Regions from separate parts of the Priestia sp. D51 genome, predicted to be linked through region 1. Evidence: riboswitches for the same ligand, from Rfam matches in the RefSeq annotation. Region 1 holds a riboswitch; the other holds the start of a gene.
The links. Region 1 has a riboswitch for glycine ahead of gcvT (glycine cleavage system aminomethyltransferase GcvT). Riboswitches for the same ligand answer to the same signal wherever they lie in the genome.
Positions count from the first base shown of each region.

Region 2: it holds a riboswitch for glycine, as region 1 does, so the genes downstream of both, ACNHOZ_RS24475 (amino acid permease) here and gcvT (glycine cleavage system aminomethyltransferase GcvT) in region 1, are expected to answer to the same signal.

Region 1 is NZ_JBLTIR010000001.1:401,385-411,786, forward strand. Features, by position in the region: gene comGA (competence type IV pilus ATPase ComGA) at 1-701, shown strand, start outside; gene comGB (competence type IV pilus assembly protein ComGB) at 692-1,738, shown strand; gene comGC (competence type IV pilus major pilin ComGC) at 1,753-2,064, shown strand; gene comGD (competence type IV pilus minor pilin ComGD) at 2,051-2,488, shown strand; gene ACNHOZ_RS02165 (type II secretion system protein) at 2,472-2,810, shown strand; gene comGF (competence type IV pilus minor pilin ComGF) at 2,807-3,244, shown strand; gene comGG (competence type IV pilus minor pilin ComGG) at 3,234-3,608, shown strand; gene ACNHOZ_RS02180 (YqzE family protein) at 3,652-3,837, shown strand; gene ACNHOZ_RS02185 (YqhG family protein) at 3,861-4,685, opposite strand; gene ACNHOZ_RS02190 (DEAD/DEAH box helicase) at 4,672-6,345, opposite strand; glycine riboswitch at 6,526-6,618, shown strand; gene gcvT (glycine cleavage system aminomethyltransferase GcvT) at 6,831-7,931, shown strand; gene gcvPA (aminomethyl-transferring glycine dehydrogenase subunit GcvPA) at 7,952-9,298, shown strand; gene gcvPB (aminomethyl-transferring glycine dehydrogenase subunit GcvPB) at 9,291-10,402, shown strand, end outside.
Region 2 is NZ_JBLTIR010000009.1:22,857-33,258, reverse strand. Features, by position in the region: gene yfkAB (radical SAM/CxCxxxxC motif protein YfkAB) at 1-436, opposite strand, end outside; gene ACNHOZ_RS24500 (SE1561 family protein) at 640-825, shown strand; gene ACNHOZ_RS24495 (fumarate hydratase) at 988-2,529, shown strand; gene pdaA (delta-lactam-biosynthetic de-N-acetylase) at 2,624-3,433, shown strand; gene rlmD (23S rRNA (uracil(1939)-C(5))-methyltransferase RlmD) at 3,596-4,981, shown strand; gene ACNHOZ_RS24480 (FAD-binding oxidoreductase) at 5,285-6,634, shown strand; glycine riboswitch at 6,834-6,914, shown strand; gene ACNHOZ_RS24475 (amino acid permease) at 7,074-8,417, shown strand; gene ACNHOZ_RS24470 (PAS domain-containing sensor histidine kinase) at 8,697-10,402, shown strand, end outside.

The DNA.
Region 1 (10,402 bases):
ATTTATCTCTTTTTCCTGAACATACTAAAAAGCTTATTTCTCTCTTGAAATTCTCTCATGGATTAATTATTTTTACCGGTCCTACAGGATCAGGTAAAACCACTACTCTATATACTCTTTTACACGAAGTAAAGCACCTTTTTAATCGAAATGTTATTACACTAGAAGATCCTATTGAAAAACCGAGTGAAACCGTGCTTCAAGTGCAGGTAAATGAACGCGCAGGGATTACGTATACGACTGGTTTAAAAGCTATATTGCGCCATGATCCAGACATTATCATGGTGGGAGAAATAAGAGATAGTGAGACCGCCAAAATTGCTGTGAGAGCAGCGCTTACGGGACACTTGGTTTTGACAACGATGCATACTAAAGATACAAAAGGATCTTTGTACAGGCTGCTTGAGTTTGGCGTTAGCTTTCAAGAAATGGAGCAGACTCTTGTAGCAGTAGCTGCACAGCGTCTTGTAGAAATTCGCTGTCCGCTGTGTTCGGGAAAATGCCACCCTGCTTGTAAAAAAATGAGGAAGCATCGTCAGTCCAGTATATACGAATTGCTTTATGGCAAGGAGCTTAGCGCAGTGATGAGAGAAGTGAAAGGAGAAAATGCGGATTATGATTATAAGACGCTCCGAGATGTTATTCTAAAAGGAATCGCGCTAGGCTATTTATATCCGCATTCGCTAGACGGATGGGGGTAAAGACAAATAGACAAAAAAGGTGGTCTCTCGCTCAGCAAGCAAAAATTCTTAAGCAGGTCTCCAAGCTCTTAGAAAAAGGCTACACTCTTTCTCAAGCTCTTTCATTTTTGACGTTTCAAGTATCTAACAAAGAAAAAACGGATATTGAAAAATGTCTTGAGCAGTTAAAACGAGGAGAATCTTTGCACGATGCTTTTGTTAAACTTCAGTTTCACCGTGATATTTTAAGCTATTTATATTTTGCGGAACAGCATGGAAACCTTCAATTTGCTTTAAAAGAAAGTAGCTCAATGATTGAAGAAAAAGTAAGGCATCGTAAAAAATTTCAAAAGCTTGTTCAATATCCCGTATTGCTACTTCTGTTTATTCTTTCCATTTTATTTGTTTTAAGTACGGTTTTACTTCCGCAGTTTGAAGCTCTGTACTTATCCTTTGGAAACAAGCAGTCTTCGTTTATCCTCTTATTTATGCAGGCGATGTCGTTCTTTCCTTTTGTGTTACCTGCAGTCATCAGTATGCCAATCATCCTTTATTTGTTTTATGTAATTTACATTAAAAAATTGCCTCCAGTAGTTCAAATGCAGCTTTTTATGAGAGTTCCCGTTATCCGAACGTTCACACGGCTATTTAACTCCTACTTTTTTTCTGTTCATATGAGCAATTTATTAAACGGTGGTTTATCTATTTATGAATGTTTTGCTCTTTTTCAAAAGCAGGAGCATCATCCGTTCTTTCAAGTGGAAGCTTTTGCTTTTACAGATCAACTTTCCTCAGGAATGCGATTAGATCATATCGTTTCAGCTAAATCTCATTATGAAAAAGACTTGGCTCATGTTATTGTGCATGGCCAGCAGAACGGTGAGCTTTCTCAAGAGCTGTATGATTACAGTCTATTTATGATGGAAAGAATGGAACAATTTATTTTTCGTATTTTAAAATATGTACAGCCGCTTACATTTTTGTTCATCGGAATGGTCATTCTGCTTATGTATATGTCCGTTATGCTTCCGATGTTAGAAGTGATGTCGAGCTTGTAGAAGGGTGAAAGAATATGATTCTAAAAAGTAATAAAGGGTTTACCCTTATTGAAATGTTAATCGTTATGCTCGTTATCACCGTGCTTTTGCTCATTATGATTCCAAATGTATTAAAGCATAATACGGTTATTAACAACAAAGGCTGCTCAGCTCTTGTCAAAACCGTAGAGGCTGAGGTACAAGTATATGAGCTTGAAAACGGCGAAAAACCAAGTCTAGAAGAGCTTGAAGCAGGAGGCTACTTAAAAGAAGGCACCGTGTGTCCAAATGGTCAAGCTATTCAAATTGACGGTACCGGAAAGGTTACGGCTAGTGGTTCTTCTTAAGCAAAAAGGATTTACCCTCATTGAGATGCTGATGGTTTTATTTATTGTGCAAGTGATGATGTTTTCCATTATCGTAACCATTCGGCCGCTTGTGGAATATTACAAAATCACATTATTCTTGCGACAGCTGCAAAGCGACACGTTTTATGTGCAGCAGACAGCCATGAATCGAGAATCTCCAATTAAAATTAACTTTGCACCGAAGGGAACAGAATATATTGTTTCTGATTCTCGTGCCGTTCTTTATAAGCGCGCCTATGACTCCACCATTCATATCACGTTTGGAAGCGGCAATTCCACGATACAATACAACAAAAACGGCAATATTTCTCAAGCAAAGACCATTTTTATCAGCAGTCAAAAGTTTAAATACAAAGTTACTTTTCAAATAGGTAGAGGGCGTTTTTATGTGGACAAGATGTAAGGGTCAGCAGGGCTATACCTTGTTAGAAATGCTTGTTTCATTTAGCATGCTTTTACTCCTAACCGGTACAATTATTCCTTTGTATGTTCAGATGAAGGAAGAAGAAAAGAAGCAATATGTTTCGTATCAAGCTGATGCTATCTTACACGAAGAACTATTGAAATATAAATATGAAACAGGATATAAACGGCGAGAAAAAATCGTAAAAGAAAACGTTGTGTTTTATCTGAAGTGGAACGGAGAAAGTGCTCAAAAGCTTTGTGTAGAATGGACAGATTCCGCTGATAAAATGAAAAAGAAGTGTGATGTGATGTTGAAGTGAAAAGTGAAAAAGGCTTTACGCTTGTAGAGATGTTAGTCAGTTTTGGTCTTTTTTTGATCATTGTTTCATTTTTCCCCATTATCATTCCGCTAGCTAAGCAAACATATAATCCAGACTTTAGTATGAATGAAATGGAGTGGGAAATTTTTGTGAATCAACTTGCTATGGAATATCGAGAAGCAAAAGAAGTGAGAATTCATGCGACTACGCTTACGTTGAAAATGGAAAATAATCAGATCATCACTTATGAACGATACGAAGACAAGATAAGAAGACGAGTGGATGAAAGCGGTCATGAAGTTGTGCTGCAGCATATTAAGAATATCATGTATGAACAGCAAAAAGAAAGGCTGCTGATTCGTTCAACAGATGGTGTTAACAAAGTTAGAGAAGAAACCATTACGACGTTTTTGATGCTTGCTTATGAAACATAATGAGCAAGGGTTTATTCTCCCGGTTGTGTTGGCATTTTGTGCGCTTTTTCTTCTGTTAGTAGCTCAGCAAACTACTTATTTTGTGACGAAAAGTTCATTTTATCAAGAAGTAGAGCAGAAAAATCGTCTGCAGCATCTTTTAGAAAACGCGGTTGTACATGTAAAAAAAGAAATAAAAGAACATAATAAATCTCCATCTGCACCCTTAGTGTTAGAAACGGGTACGGTTTCATACGACGTAGTAAGTGAAGATGAACAGATGATTATCCTAAAAATAAAGTGTCAAACACTGCAAGGAAGAGCATTGACAGAAACCGCATATATTCAAAAAAAGGACCAGCACATTGTGAAGTGGACGGATTAAGTCTCTTTCTCTCCGGATATAATAGTGCTGAGGAGATGATTATATGAAAACGAATGATTATGTAAAATATATGACTCAGCAATTTGTACAATATATGGATCAGCCAAAAGAAGAGAGGAAAACGAAAAAGATTCAAAAAAAAGAAGAGCGAGCACCTTTTGCGAACAGATGGTTTGGAATGATTCCGCTGTCGTTTATGCTGTGGTACCGAAAGAAAAAAGAAAGATGAGCATATCATATGCTCATCTTTTTTTAACCGGCTTGTGTTTTATTAAATTGACGTGACATCGTTTCGGGCGATATGTAAAATAAGCCACCGTTTATAAACTTAAATAAGATGGTCGGTTCGTACAGCTCTTGAAGCGCTGTTTTTTCGGTCATATATATTTCTGGCAGCTCTTCTGCTGTTTCGTAAAAATGATCAAGAAGCGCTAAGTCTTCGTACCATCTTTCCTGCGCTTTTTCTGCCCATTCAGTCGGTTGAGTTTTAACGTAGTCAGTCACGTATGATGTGAGTCGTGCAATCGCACTTTTCGGTTTAATAAAAGGTGAAAGAGTAAAGCAATAGTCCGAGATTTTAGATGACAAATTTTGATTAATGATTAATTCATGAAATGATTCAATGATTTGTCCGTTAATTAAATTAATGCCAAGCGACAAGAGCTCGTCTTTTTTACGATCACATTTGTACGAGACTTTAATATTTAACGCAAGCCAAGGATGTAAAGGCTGATTTGTTGGCTGAGCTGATGAAACTTGTTCATACAAGTGAATAAATCCGCCTAGCTTTTGAGTAGAAGCGAAAATTTGATGCAGCCTAGGTGAGCCAAAATGAATTCGTTCTCCTTGAACAGAATCATCTTCAAACGCTGGGTCTGTAATGAAAGTGAGTGAAGCAGGATTTGCTTCTCCGCCTGTCTTTTCAACATAATGCCAATAAAATGGACGATTCATCAACTCTTTGTCAAGTTCGATTGTTAATTGAACCGTTAGATAAGATGGTGTTTCTGTGACAATAGAACAATTATTAGCTAGAAAGTAACGCTTTAAAAATTGATGAATATCAGTTTGCTGCATGCTGATCCTCCTCGCTGTCTTCGTATTGAATAATAGACGTCAAGTTCTCCATTTTGATTTTTATTTCTCCTTCACTCCGTGAATGAAATAAAATATCCTGAATATGCTCTTCGATATTTTTTAAATCAAGCTTTGTTAAAATATCATCTAACTCTCCAACAACTCGTTCAAAAAGGTTTATTTTTTCGTATAACAATTTTAAAATATGTTCTTCGACCGTATGTTGAATGGCTAAATTGTAAATGTGAACATCATGTTTTTGACCTAAACGATGGACCCTTCCAATTCGCTGTTCTAGACGCATTGGATTCCACGGTAGATCATAGTTAATGATATGATGACAAAACTGAAGGTTGATTCCTTCTCCGCCCGCTTCAGTGGCAATAAATACTTGCGCGTGGCTTTCAAAAAGCTGCTTCATCCAGTCTTTTTTACCTCGCTTAAATCCGCCTCTAAACGGTACAGAGGTAATTCCATGCTGTTTTAAATACCACTGTAAATACAGTTGAGTTGCTCTGTACTCAGTGAAAATAATGACTTTGTCATCAATTTTTTGAACGAGCTCTAGCACTTTTTCTGCTTTTGCATTTTGCGGTACTTGCTGAAGTAGTTCCATTAACGGAGTAATCATATGTTCCGTTAATGCGCTGTTTTGATCTTCCTGACGTTCCAGCATGTTTTTTAATGTCATATATACCGCTTCGCGGCTGCTGCAGGCCTCTCGCTGCAGAGTTAAAATTGAAAAAGCGCTTGAAGGGTGCAGTCCGTTTCCTTTAAAAGACGTAATCGCATCGTATAGCTCGCGTTCTTTTGGCGAGAATTCAACAGGAATGGTTTGAACAATTCGCTTCGTCCATTCGATACCAGTATCATGGCGGCGATTTCGAATCATAACTTTGTTAACAAGCTCTTTTAAGTGCTCATCGTTTTGCAAAGAGCGTTTTTTAGCAGAAAATAATTCTTCGAAATAGTCTTTATTGCCGAGATGGCCAGGCTTTAAAAGAGAGACTAAGTTGAAAATTTCTTCAATTCGATTTTGAATCGGTGTTGCGGTTAGCAACAGACAAAATTTCTTTTTTAGACTTTGCACAAATTCATAGTTTTTTGTTTTGTTGTTTTTAAGTTTATGAGCTTCATCAATGATGATGAGGTCGTAGTCTTGTTCTAGCACAATTTCTCGATGAGGAGAACGTTTTGCTGTATCAATTGAAGACACAACGATGTCACACTGATCCCACACATATGATTTCCTTTGAGGGACTGCGGGAATATAAAATTTTTGATTCAATTCCATGGCCCACTGTGAAACAAGCGAAGCTGGAACTAAAATGAGAACTTTTTTAACAAGTCCGCGAATCATATATTCCTTCAAAATTAACCCTGCTTCAATAGTTTTCCCCAGTCCTACTTCATCTGCTAAAATGGCTTTCCCATTCATTGTTTCAACTACTTGTTTGGCTACTTCGAGCTGATGAGGAAGCGGCGTTAAATCGGCTAGATGTTTTGGGCTTTGTAGTCCTTCAAATTCTGAGATAAGCGTTTGGTCTTCTATTTCATAGGCAAGTTTATACAAATCCCATGCTGACCAAGGGCCGTCTTGCTCCAATTTAGTTGAGAAGGCTGCTTCCCATGTTTCATCGATGTTTAATTTCACTTTCATGATAAAAATGCTCCTTTGTAAAAAATTTTTATTGAACAAATGATAAGAATCAGGTAGGATAAAAATATATTTAGAAAATTTGAAAAAGAAAATAGATTAGCACTTTACAAATGATTGTGTGAATAAAGATAGATACATCTTTCAGTAGTATGCCCAACTTTACCAACTTTATAGAAGCGAATGACGACACGGGGAGAGACTACTTGAATGTAGCGCCGAAGGAGCAAGCAATAAAATTGTGAATCTCTCAGGCAAAAAGACTCTTGTTTGACGCAGCTCTGGAGAGTGTCTATGCGTTTATAGACCACCCACGAGGCAAACCTATTCGTTTATAGGTAAACTTTCAGGTGAAAAGGACAGAGACTTCCTACTAAATACAGTAGGGGGTTTTCTGTCCTTTTTTGTTTGGATACATAGTGATCCCCACACTATTTGAAAACTCCCCGTTATGAAAAGTTTCACGTGAAAAAGAGGAGGACATAAATATGACAACAGAATTACACAAAACGCCGCTTTATGATATCTATCAAAAATATGGTGCCAAAACAATTGATTTTGGAGGATGGGCTCTTCCCGTTCAATTTTCTTCTATTAAAGAAGAGCATGAAGCTGTACGTACAAAGGCAGGTCTTTTTGATGTCTCTCATATGGGAGAAATTCTTGTGACAGGAGCTGATAGCTTAGCTTTTCTTCAGCATACGATGACAAATGACGTTTCTACCCTTGTAGATGGAAAAGCGCAGTATACGGCTATGTGTTATGAAGACGGAGGCACGGTAGATGATTTGCTGATTTACAAAAAAGCAGATCAAGAGTATTTGCTGGTCGTAAACGCTGCTAATATTCAAAAAGACTATGAGTGGCTTGTGTCTCACAAACAAGGAGATGTAACGCTCGTTAATCAATCTGATGAAACTGCGCAGCTAGCATTACAAGGTCCTTTAGCAGAAAAAGTTTTACAAACGTTAACGAATGAAAATTTAGCTTCATTAAAGCCATTTACATTTGCTGATGATGTAGAAGTAGCGAATGTAAATGCTCTCGTTTCACGTACTGGATATACCGGAGAAGATGGTTTTGAAATTTATTGTTCTTCAGCTGACGCCTCTCACTTGTGGACGGCTATTTTAGAAGCAGGAAGTGAGGAAGGTGTGTTGCCTTGCGGACTAGGCGCTCGCGATACGCTTCGTTTTGAAGCTACTTTGGCTTTATATGGCCAAGAGCTTTCAAAAGATATTACGCCCATTGAAGCTCGAATTGGATTTGCAGTAAAGACGAACAAAGACAGCTTTATTGGAAAAGAAGTGTTAAAAGAACAGCGTGAAAGCGGGGCACCTCGTAAGCTGGTAGGAATTGAAATGATTGATAAAGGTATACCAAGACACGGTTACGAAGTATTTGCAGGTGAAGAACAAATTGGATTTGTGACAACAGGTACACAGTCACCGACATTAAAGAAAAACATCGGTTTAGCGCTATTATCAGCAGAGTATACAGAGCTTGGTCAAGAAGTGGAAGTGCAGGTTCGGAAAAAACGCTTAAAAGCAAAAGTGGTTTCAACACCTTTTTATAAACGTTCAAAGTAAGCTTTTGGGAGGAATTTAACATGTTACATCGCTATTTACCAATGACAGAACAAGATCAGCAGCAAATGTTAGCAGCAATTGGTGTTTCGTCTGTTGATGATTTATTTTCAGATATTCCGCAGCGCGTTCGTTTTCAAGGAGAATACAATATTAAAAAAGCGGCTTCAGAGCCTCAGCTTTTAAAAGAATTAAATAATATGGCTGCAAAAAATGCTCATTTGAAAGAATATTCTTCTTTTTTAGGAGCGGGAGTTTATGATCATTACATGCCGGTTATTGTTGATCATGTTATTTCTCGTTCGGAATTTTATACGGCCTATACTCCGTATCAGCCAGAAATTTCTCAAGGAGAACTTCAGGCCATCTTTGAATTCCAAACAATGATTTGTGAGTTAACGGGGATGGACGTGGCCAATTCTTCTATGTATGACGGAGGAACTGCTTTAGCAGAAGCCGCTATGCTCAGTGCGGGTCAAACAAAAAAGAAAAAAGTACTTGTCTCTGCGGCTGTTCACCCTGAGTCAAAAGATGTGTTAAAAACGTATGCGAAGGGTCAATACATTGAAGTGGTAGAAATCCCTGCAGCAGACGGCGTAACAGATATGATTGCATTAGAAAAAGAGATGGGAAGTGACGTGGCAGCTGTTATTGTCCAGTATCCAAATTTCTACGGACAAATCGAGCCGTTAAAAGAAATTGAAGAAATGACTCATCAAGAAAAATGTATGTTTGTGGTTTCAAGCAATCCTTTATCATTAGGTTTACTTACGCCTCCTGGAGAATTCGGAGCGGACATCGTCATTGGAGATGCACAGCCATTTGGTATTCCAAGTCAATTTGGAGGCCCGCACTGCGGATACTTTGCAACTACGTCTAAGCTTATGCGAAAAATTCCAGGACGATTAGTAGGGCAAACGGTGGATGAAAACGGTAAGCGAGGGTTTGTTTTAACCCTTCAAGCGCGTGAGCAGCATATACGCCGTGATAAAGCGACGTCTAACATTTGTTCAAATCAAGCGTTAAATGCTTTAGCAGCATCAGTTGCCATGACAGCTTTAGGCAAGCAAGGTGTAAAAGAAATGGCGCTGCAAAACTTATCAAAAACGCATTATGCATATGAAGCGTTAAAGGCAAAAGGGGTAAATGTAGCATTTGAAGGACCGTTTTTTAACGAACTAGTCGTGAAGCTTCCTGTTTCGGTAACAGAAGCAAACAATCATTTATTAGCATCAAAAATAATTGGCGGTTATGATCTTAGCCGTGATAACCAAGCACTTGAAAATCACATGCTGCTTGCTTTTACAGAACTCCGTACAAAAGAGGAAATTGACCAACTTGTAAATGAATTGGGGGATCTTCATGCTTAATCAAAATCAATCACTTATTTTTGAAAGCAGTAAAGAAGGGCGAATCGGCTATTCATTGCCGGAGTTAGATGTTCCGCAAGTAAATGCTGAAGAGCTGCTTGGAAAAGCGTATGTCCGTACCGAAGCTCCTGAGCTTCCTGAAGTATCAGAACTTGATATTATGCGTCATTACACCGCGCTTTCAAAACGAAATCACGGAGTGGACTCAGGGTTTTATCCGCTTGGTTCATGTACGATGAAATATAATCCAAAAGTGAATGAACAAGCAGCACGGATTGCTGGGTTAGCGCATATTCATCCGCTTCAAGATGAGCAAACGGTTCAAGGTGCTCTCGAACTTTTATATGATTTACAAGAGCATTTAACAGAAATTACGGGAATGGATGAAGTAACACTTCAGCCAGCAGCAGGTGCTCATGGCGAGTGGACCGGGCTTATGATGATTCGTGCCTATCATGAAGCAAATGGTGAGACGCAGCGAACAAAAGTCATTGTTCCAGACTCAGCTCACGGAACGAACCCTGCTTCGGCAACAGTTGCGGGATTTGAAACGGTAACGGTAAAATCAAATGAACATGGTTTAGTGGACTTAGAGGATTTACGCCGCGTAGTGGGAGAAGATACAGCCGCTTTAATGTTAACAAACCCAAATACGCTGGGGTTATTTGAAGAAGATATTTTAGAAATGGCTGAAATTGTTCACGCAGCAGGTGGAAAACTTTATTATGATGGTGCAAATTTAAACGCAGTATTAAGCAAAGCTCGTCCTGGAGATATGGGATTTGACGTTGTTCATTTAAATCTTCATAAAACCTTTACAGGTCCTCATGGAGGCGGCGGTCCTGGTTCTGGTCCGGTAGGGGTAAAAGCAGATTTAATTCCGTATCTGCCTAAACCAGTGCTTGTGAAAACAGAACAAGGCTATCACTTTGACTATAACCGTCCTCAGTCAATTGGACGCGTAAAGCCGTTTTACGGCAACTTCGGTATCAACGTTCGCGCTTATACGTATATTCGTTCAATGGGTCCAGACGGCTTAAAAGCCGTAACGGAAAACGCTGTGCTAAATGCCAACTATATGATGCGTCGTTTAGCAGAACACTA
Region 2 (10,402 bases), on a different contig from region 1:
CAAAATCGTCCATCGTTCCCCAGTTGTGAGAAATATGTAAAACATCTAAATAAGGAATGATTTGTTCGTAACGAGCAAGATCTAATGTTAAATTTGAATTAATCTGTGTACGGACACCTCGTTCGTGTGCATACTTTAATAAAGGCACCACATAATTTTTCACAGAAGATAGAGACATCATAGGCTCTCCGCCCGTGATGCTTAACGCTCGAAGTGTTGGAATTTCATCGAGACGTTTTAAAATTAAATCAAGAGGCAGTGCGTTTGGGTCTTTTGGCTGCAGCGTATATCCAACTGCGCAGTGCTCACATCGCATATTACAAAGCGTCGTTGTTGTAAATTCAACGTTTGTGAGCGTCGGTTTGCCATATTGTTTCATATCTAAATACGCTTCCCACGGATCGAATTCCGGGGTAATTCGTTGTAAAGTGGCCATAAAAAAACTCCTTTTATTTTTCCGTAAAGTGAAATGATGATGAAAACATCTCACGGTCCGTCCTGCTAGACTAAATTATACGTCCCATTCAAAACGGACACCAGTGACTATTATGGATTTTATTGCTTTTAGTTGTCAAATATGAAAGTATTCGTTAGGATATAAGGAAATACGAATGAAAAGCTACATCAGGAGGGTTTAAAATGGGAAACGCCGTTCGAGATAAAGATTCACAAGTACGTTATTTAAAAGATCGTTTAAATATGTTTGTACATGTATTAGACTCTATGGAGCCTGAAAACACAGATCTAGAAGATATTGACCGTTTGATTACAATGATTGATGACCTAGAAGCAAAATGTGAGCAGTTTAAAAAAGATAAAGAATGAAGAAGAAAAAAGCGCTAGAAAAACTAGCGCTTTTTTGCTTGAAGTGGAAATCCTCCTATAAAGGTCTTTCGAAACAATTTTTGAAGGAGTATAATAAATTTTGAAAGTTGTACGACAGATAGATAAATACATACATTAGCGGGATATGGGAGGAATTAAGTGATGATTGAAGCTTTAAAACAAAGCATGTACGATTTAATTGTTGAAACATCTACAAAATTGCCAAAAGACGTTCGACGTGCTATCGCAAAGGCAAAAGCGCGTGAAAATGCAGGAACGCGTGCAGCAATGTCTTTAGCGACCATTACCAATAATATTAAGATGGCGGATGATAATTTATCGCCAATTTGTCAAGATACAGGTATGCCAACATTTAAAATTAAAACCCCTGTAGGAGTGAATCAGCTTCAAATTAAAGAAGCGATTTATTGGGCAATTGAAGAAGCAACAAAGCACGGAAAGCTTCGCCCTAATTCTGTAGATTCGTTAACGGGAGAAAACAGCGGTAATAATTTAGGCGGAGGCACGCCGGTTATTAAGTTTGAACAGTGGGAAAATGACTATATTGATGCGCGTCTTATTTTAAAAGGCGGCGGCTGTGAAAATAAAAACATTCAGTATAGCCTGCCTTGTGAAGTAGAAGGGTTAGGCCGAGCTGGCCGTGATTTAGACGGTATTCGTAAATGTGTGATGCACTCAGTATACCAAGCGCAAGGCCAAGGCTGTAGCGCCGGCGTCATTGGTGTTGGAATCGGTGGCGACCGTACAACAGGCTATGAATTAGCAAAAGAGCAGCTGTTCCGAAACTTAGATGACGAAAATCCAAACGCTCAGCTGAAAGAATTAGAAGAGTATGTAATGGAAAATGCTAATAAGCTAGGAATCGGTACAATGGGCTTTGGCGGAGAAACGACATTACTTGGCTGTAAAGTCGGCGTAATCAATCGTATTCCTGCTAGCTTCTATGTGTCAGTTGCGTATAACTGCTGGGCTTACCGTCGCTTAGGTATTAAAATCAACGCTGATACAGGAAGCGTTCAAGAGTGGCTGTATCAAGAAGGCGAAGAAGTAGATTTTAATAAAAATGCAGGTGCAGAAGAGAAACAAAATGCGGATGAAACAAAAGAAGTTGTATTACAAGCACCTATTACAGAAGAGCAAATTCGTGAATTAAAAGTTGGTGACGTAGTGCGCATCAACGGTATGATCTACACAGGACGCGACGCTATTCATAAACATTTAACAGACCACGATGCGCCAATTGATTTAAATGGACAAATCATTTATCACTGTGGCCCGGTTATGTTAAAAGACGAAGATGAAAAATGGCACGTAACCGCTGCAGGACCAACAACAAGTATCCGTGAAGAACCTTACCAAGGAGATATTATGAAGAAATTTGGTATCCGCGCGGTTATCGGTAAAGGCGGTATGGGTCCTAAAACGCTTGCTGCTCTTCAAGAGCACGGGGGCGTTTACTTAAATGCTATCGGCGGAGCTGCGCAGTACTATGCTGATTGTATCAAGAGCGTAGAAGGCGTTGATTTGATGCAGTTCGGTATTCCTGAAGCAATGTGGCATTTAAAAGTAGAAGGTTTTACAGCTGTAGTGACGATGGATTCACACGGAAACAGCTTGCATGCAGATGTAGACAAATCTTCATTTGAAAAGCTTGAGCAATTTAAAGAACCGGTATTTAAATAAAAATACGTCGGGAACGTATGGTAAAAAGTAACGTTCATGAACGAGAAAATTGAGTGGATACTAAGCGTAAAATGACTTCCGAAAGGAGCTTCTTATGCGCCGGTTCACCTTTTTTCTCGTTTTTTTATTCGTGATGTCAACAGGCATAGCATCTGTTGAAGCACAAATGTATCCAAATACTCCGATCAGCTGGGGATTTCAAAAAAGTAAAAATCACAAGCCCGCATCCGCAGGTACAGCTTATGAACAAATTCTTGCTAAGTATGATGCGTTTTACCTCGGCGATACAACTAAAAAAAATATTTATTTAACGTTTGATAACGGTTATGAAAATGGTTATACCCCGCAGGTATTAGACGTGCTCAAAAAAAGAAAGGTTCCTGGGACGTTTTTTGTAACAGGACACTATTTAAAAGAAGAGCCTAAGCTAATTAAGCGAATGGTAAAAGAAGGGCATATTGTCGGCAATCATTCATGGCATCACCCTGACTTAACTCAAGTGGATGATGCACGTTTTAAAGAGGAACTGCAAAAAGTAAAAGATGAATACAAGAATATTACCGGTCGTGATGAAATGAAGTATCTCCGCTCACCTAGAGGCGTATTTAGCGAACGAACGCTAGCTCTTTCAAAGCAAGAAGGCTATACGAACGTATTTTGGTCACTAGCATTTGTTGACTGGAAAGTGAATGAACAAAAAGGCTGGCGCTACTCATACGACAATATGATGACTCAAATACATCCAGGTGCGATCATGCTTCTGCATACCGTTTCAAAGGATAACGCAGATGCGTTAGATCAAGCGATTGTGGATTTAAAAAAGCAGGGCTATACGTTTAAAAGCATTGATGATTTAATGAACGAACGTAAACAATTGAAGAAAAGTCCTTCTAAAACGAAATAAAGATAAAAACCGACGGGAATATTTCTTCTGTCGGTTTTTTGCTGTTGAAGTGTTATAATATGCGTTGATGTCTTTTCTAAAGCGATACGGTCCAATAGGTTTTAAGCAGCTAAAGACCGTTAATAACTATATAAAGAATTTAAACTAATCGGAGTTGGTCTCATGAATAAACCAAAAACTGAAATGAAAGTTCAAAAAGGACAAACGTTTCCGTTGACTATAAAAAGACTCGGCATTAATGGAGAAGGCGTAGGCTATTTTAAGCGCCAAGTCGTCTTTGTACCGGGAGCATTGCCAAATGAAGAAGTGGTTGTAGAAGCAACAAATGTTCAGCATAAGTTTGCCGAAGGGAAAATCAAGCGAATTCGCAAAAAATCTCCTCATCGCGTAGAAGCACCCTGTCCGATTTACGACCAGTGCGGAGGCTGCCAGCTTCAGCACTTATCTTATGAAGGTCAGCTAGAATCCAAGCGGGATATTGTTCTGCAAGCGTTCGAACGTCACAGTTCATTAAAAAAAGTAGAGGAAAAAACTCGCCAAACGATTGGTATGGAAGATCCGTGGCGCTACCGTAATAAATCTCAGTTTCAAGTCGGCGTGGACAAACAAAAAGTCATTGCTGGTTTGTATGGACTGAATTCTCACCGCTTGATTGATATTGAAAACTGTCCCATTCAGCATAAAGCTACAAATCACGTGACAAAAGAAATAAAACGAATTTTACAAGACCTTCAAATTCCTATCTACAATGAGCGTAAACGCCGTGGAATTGTGCGTACCATTGTATCTCGAGTAGGGTTTGAAACGGGTGAAGTTCAAATTGTCTTGATTACGGCTAAAAAAGAAATTCCGAAAAAAGAGCTGCTGATGAAAGAAATTCAGCGCCGCCTGCCGGAAGTGAAATCACTCGTACAAAACGTAAACGGTCAAAAAACATCGCTTATTTTTGGAGACGAAACGTTTACACTTGCTGGAAAGTCGGTGATTCAAGAAACGTTAGGTGATATCTCATTCGAACTTTCAGCGCGTGCATTTTTCCAGCTGAATCCTCTCCAAACGGTGAAGCTATATGAAGAAGTAAAAAAAGCAGCTGCGCTAACAGGCAGTGAAAAAATCGTAGATGCTTACTGCGGAGTAGGGACAATTGGCTTATGGCTTGCTAAAGATGCCAAAGAAATTCGCGGAATGGACACGATTGAAGAATCCATTGTAGACGCGCGAAAAAATGCCAAAGATCATGGATTTGAACATGCCACGTATGTGACGGGTCCAGCTGAAAAATGGATGCCGCAGTGGGTGAAAGAAGGATGGAAGCCAGACGTAGTCGTCGTTGACCCGCCGCGAACAGGCTGTGATGACAAGCTTCTAAAAACGATTTTACAAGTAAAGCCAAAGAAAGTGGTTTACGTATCTTGTAATCCATCCACATTAGCGAAAGATGTGCAGCAGCTGTCGAAGGCTTATCACGTGGATTACATTCAGCCTGTGGATATGTTCCCTCATACGGCGCATGTGGAGAATGTGGTGAGTTTGACGTTAAAGAAATAAATAGATGAAGAGTAAAGGGCAGATTTGGTTCTGCTCTTTTTTTATTTGAATTGAACTCTTGTTGGAAGAAAAAATATTCTAATATATCTAATTTGAATTATTGGAAAGTTATGTTTTAGAAAGCATCGGAGCACCGAAAAGAAGTTTTATTAGTACTTATATTTCAGTAAATGAACTGAAATTTCATTTTTTATAGAGATGATAAACGCCAATCTAGTCTTGAAAACCCACACCCTCAACCACCCTAAGAATACTATATTAATAAAACTACTAAAAAGTATATACAGAGGGGGCAGAGGTCAAATGGACTCAATGTTTTTGAAAGGGCTTACGGGTGAAGTGGTAACGCCGAAAGACCCCATTTATGAGGAAACTCGTCAGGAGTGGAATCGTGCTATTGATAAATTTCCGCTTGTGATTGTGTACTGTGAAAAAAAGCAGGATGTTGTAAATGCAATTCAATGGGCGCGCAAGCATCGTGTAAACATTCGCATTCGATCTGGCGGTCATCATTATGAAGGGTATTCTACGGGTGACTGTGTATTGGTCATTGATATCAGTCGGTTAAACGGATTGAAATTGGATAGGAAACGGAACATCTTAAAGATGGAGGGAGGAGCAAAGAACACGGAAGTGTATGATTTTATCGGTTCGAATGGATATGTGTTTCCAGGAGGAACGTGTCCGACTGTTGGGGTGTCTGGCTTTACGCTCGGAGGAGGCTGGGGGCTTTCGAGCAGACTTTACGGATTAGGCTGTGACAGCTTGATAGAGCTAGAGTTGGTCAATTATGAAGGAAAGATTATTAAAGCAAACAAATCGTGTAACGCGGATCTTTTTTGGGCATGCCGAGGTGCTGGTGGCGGTAATTTTGGCGTTGTGGCAAGCATGACGTTTCAGCTTCCAAAACCGACGAACAGCTCTGTGACGCTTGTTCGCTTCTTTTATGTAGGTACTACAAGAGAAAAACAGGTACAAGTGATGAATATATGGCAAAGGTGGGTGCCTGAATTGGACAAACGTATGACGCTAGTTGCCAGTTTTTATAATGCAGAAGGAGAAGGATTGGGCATATTTGCGAACGGCTTCTTTTACGGATCTCCAGAAAGAGCTCGAAAGATCTTGCAGCCTTTTGCAGAGGTGGAGGGGTTCCGAGTCGAGCTAGAGTCATTATCTTTTCTTGAAGCGGTACAAAAGATAGAAGCAACCTATCCTCCGTCTGAAAAATTTAAGTCAACGGGAAGATTTGTGCAAAGAAGTTATTCAGTTGGCCAGCTTGAAAATCTTGCAGATCTCATACAGCGTCCAGCAGAAGGGTCCGTTTACGCCGCGATTTCTTTTTATGCACTAGGAGGAGAAATTCGCAGTGTTGGTAACAGAGAAACGGCCTTCTTTTACAGAAACGCTAGATATATTCTGGGCTTTCAATCTGTATGGACAGACGATGCGTTTGCACGAGCAAACAGAGAGTGGCTGTATAAGCGATTTCAATATATTAAACGTATTACGAAAGGCTCCTATGTGAATTTCCCTATCAGCAACCTTAGAAACTACGAGTATGAGTATTTTGGAGACAACGCAGAGCGGTTAGAAAGAGTAAATAAAAAGTACGATCCATTTAACGTATTTAGGTTTCCGCAGGGACTCAGGTAGCATGTAGAAAAGGATACTAAGTTGACGATTGAACCTGTTTCATTACCTTCTTTCGAAGAAGGTAAATAAATGAAAGTCATCTTTCTTGTTGACAAAGCATCCAACTGGTATTAGAATAAACAACTATTCGACAGTCATTATCTTGATCGAAAAATTTAATACGTAGAAAGCTATGATTGCTATGGATCACACTATAGCAGGAGCAGCTTCTGGAGAGATCGCGATAGTTTCGCGACGCCGAAGGGTTCACAATCTCAGGCAAAAGGACAGAAGAGTACCGGATATTTATTTGGCATGTTACTAATTGGTAGCATGTACCATAATATTTGTTATTCTTATGACCATGAGATTGGAGCGCATCCAATCTCTTTTTTTATTGGACTTTATTTTGTAGTCCGCACGATCGCATCAAAGGTTTTATTGTTAGGAGGAGTTAGAGTTGGAACAACGAGAATTAAAGAGGGATTTATCCAATCGTCATGTTCAGCTAATCGCGATTGGAGGAACCATTGGGACGGGATTATTTTTAGGTTCTGGTAAAGCCATACAGCTTGCAGGTCCCTCTATCATCTTTGCTTATTTAATTGTGGGTATTTCGCTTTTCTTTGTGATGAGAGCGCTAGGAGAACTACTGCTGTCTAAAGCAGGTTATCAATCGTTAACAGATATTGCTGAAGAGTATCTTGGACCATGGGCTTCATTTGTCACAGGGTGGACGTACTGGTTTTGCTGGATCATGACAGCTATGGCTGATGTGATTGCCGTTGGCGTATATGTGAAATATTGGTTCAATATTCCTCAGTGGATTCCTGCACTTATTTGTGTAATCATTTTATTAGGACTTAACTTATTAACCGTAAAATTATTTGGAGAATTAGAGTTTTGGTTTGCTTTAATAAAGGTTATTACGATTCTTGCGTTAATTGTTATTGGCGTTATTTTACTGGTAATCGGATTTAAAACAGATGCAGGATCCGTTACGGTTCAAAATCTTTGGAATCATGGAGGACTGTTTCCAAATGGTGTTTCAGGTTTCTTACTTTCATTCCAAATGGTTATTTTCGCATACGTCGGGGTTGAATTGGTAGGGGTATCGGCAGCGGAAACATCAAATCCCCAAAAAAATATTCCATCGGCCATTAATAAAATTCCGCTGCGAATCTTATTTTTCTATGTTGGAGCGCTTATCGTCCTTTTATTTATTAACCCGTGGATGGAATTGAATGCAGCAGAAAGCCCATTTGTTAAAACCTTTAGTTTAGTCGGAATTCCGCTTGCTGCTGGAATTATTAATTTTGTTGTATTAACTTCAGCCGCTTCTGCTTGTAATAGCGGAATGTTTTCAACAAGCCGTATCTTATATAACTTAAGTAAAAATGACCAAGGGCCATCTACGTTTGCAAAACTGAACAAAAACCACGTACCAAGCAACGGATTGTTTGTATCTACGCTGGTTATCTCGGCGGGAGCTTTGTTAAGCAAACTGATACCAGATCAAGCTTTTGGCATCGTAACAACCATCAGCGCTATTTGTTTCATTTGGGTGTGGAGTATCATTTTGATTTGCCATCTAAGATATAAAAAAACACGTCCACAGCTGCATGCAGCATCAACATTCAAAGCACCGTTAACACCATTTATAAACTATGTTGTGCTAGCGTTGTTTGCAGTGATTCTTATTATTATGCTGTTTTCTGATGCGACGCGCCCAGCCTTATTGTTGACACCCGTTTGGTTTATTCTCTTATTTGGTTTTTACGGGGCTAGAAGGAAGAAGAAATAGTAAATGGGTGACCTCATCATTTCGTGATGGGGTCTTTTTATTGGAAGATAAATAATTGATTTCTACTGTATGAAGAAAATGCAGTAAGCAAAGTTTATATAAGAACCCTAAAAAAGTTTTAGCAGAAAATACAGTGAAAAAGCTCATAGTTTTCTGATAGTAATGTAGAACCAAATGCTTTTCTTCTATGTCTAAAGGTGGAATTCTATCATTTACATGGAAAAGTTTTCATTTTGCAGTACAATGGAGGTAGACTTCATTGAATTAAGGTGAACAAACATGAAATGGTTTAAATCTCATACGTTTTGGAAAATCTTCACGATTAATGTGCTTCTTATTTGTACCGTACTGACGCTAATGTTTATAGTTTCAAGAGTGATGCTGCCTAATATTTCTCAAGATCAATATCGACAGGTAACTGATAAAACCGTCAAGAGAATGAAAGAGCAAATTAACATCGTTATTAAAGATATTTGGAGCTTGGGCGACGAGGTACAGCAAGATCCTATTTTTTTATCAGATGATGAACAAGAGATAGACAAAGAACTGCAGAAAATAGTTAATATTTCACCGTATATCGATAGCGGAACCATTTTTAATACAAAAGGGTATGTGGAGCATTATTACCCAGATGATTTAAAGAGTATGAAGCACGTGAACTTAAGTAAAAGAAAATATTTTCAAGAAGCGCTGCGAACTAAAAAAATATATTTAAGCGATGTCGTTTCAGCAGACACAAAGCATTACATTGTGGTGATGGCAATTCCTATTTTGGATGAGCAGCAAAATGTAAAAAAAGTTATAAATTTAGCGCTGCGCATTGAAGAAAATAAAAGCTTTCAATCCATTTTTCAAACGTTCGATATAGGAGAGAACGGCTATACGTTTATTGTAGACCGCAATGGTAGAATTATTTCACACCCTGAGAAACAGAGAATCGGTGAAAATGCCAAGGAAAATGAAATCGTTCAGGAAACGATGAATCATAAATCAGGATATCAGCGCGTTGTGAACACCGAAGGTAAGTACTTCTTTGCGTCATTTGAATATATTCCTGTTTTGGATTGGGGAATTGTCGCTGAATTACCCGTTGAAGAAATTTACAGGCCTTATGAAACGTTTGAAAAAACGCTTTGGACCGTTTCAGGTATTACAATTTTACTGCTTTCTTTTTTTACTGCGTTATATGCAAGGCAAATTGTGAATCCTATTCGTAAACTATATGAATTGGCGGGACAAGTAGCGCGCGGGAATTTTAATCAAAAAATTCCGGAACGAGAAATTGAGCGGGGGGAAATCGGTACTTTATCTAAACAGTTTAATGAAATGATTAGCTATATACGCCATTCTAAAGCAAATTTACAGCAAAAAGAAAATCAGCTGCAGGAACAAAAAACGTTTTTAAGACAAGTCATTGACATTAATCCAAGCTATATTTATGCCATTAATCAAAAAAGGGAGTTCATTCTTGTTAATAAATCTTTTGCGATGCTGCTAGGTGAAAAATCTGATGACTTGATTGGACAACCAATTGATAAATATCAATTCAACCTTCAATCAGATCTTTTATATAAAGGGACGTTTTCAAACTGTACGCAAAAAGGGATGGTATTAGAAGAACAGTTTAAAGATTCGAAAGGAAACCGGCGCTGGGTCGAAACAGCAAAACTTCCTATTATGAATGAAAAACAGGAAGTGATTCAAATGCTGTGCGTATCGACAGATATTACGGAGCGTAAAAAAGCAGAAGAGAAGCTTAGAACTTCTGAGAAGCTTGCCGTTGTAGGAGAACTTGCAGCTGGAGTTGCTCACGAGATCAAAAATCCTTTGACTTCTTTAAAAGGTTTTGTTCACTTATTAAAAGAACAAAATCCCAAAGATGCTTTGTATATAGATATCATGGAAACTGAATTAGAACGAATGAATGGAATCGTAGAAGAATTTTTGATGTTAGGAAAACCTCAGGTTATGAATGTTGAACCCTT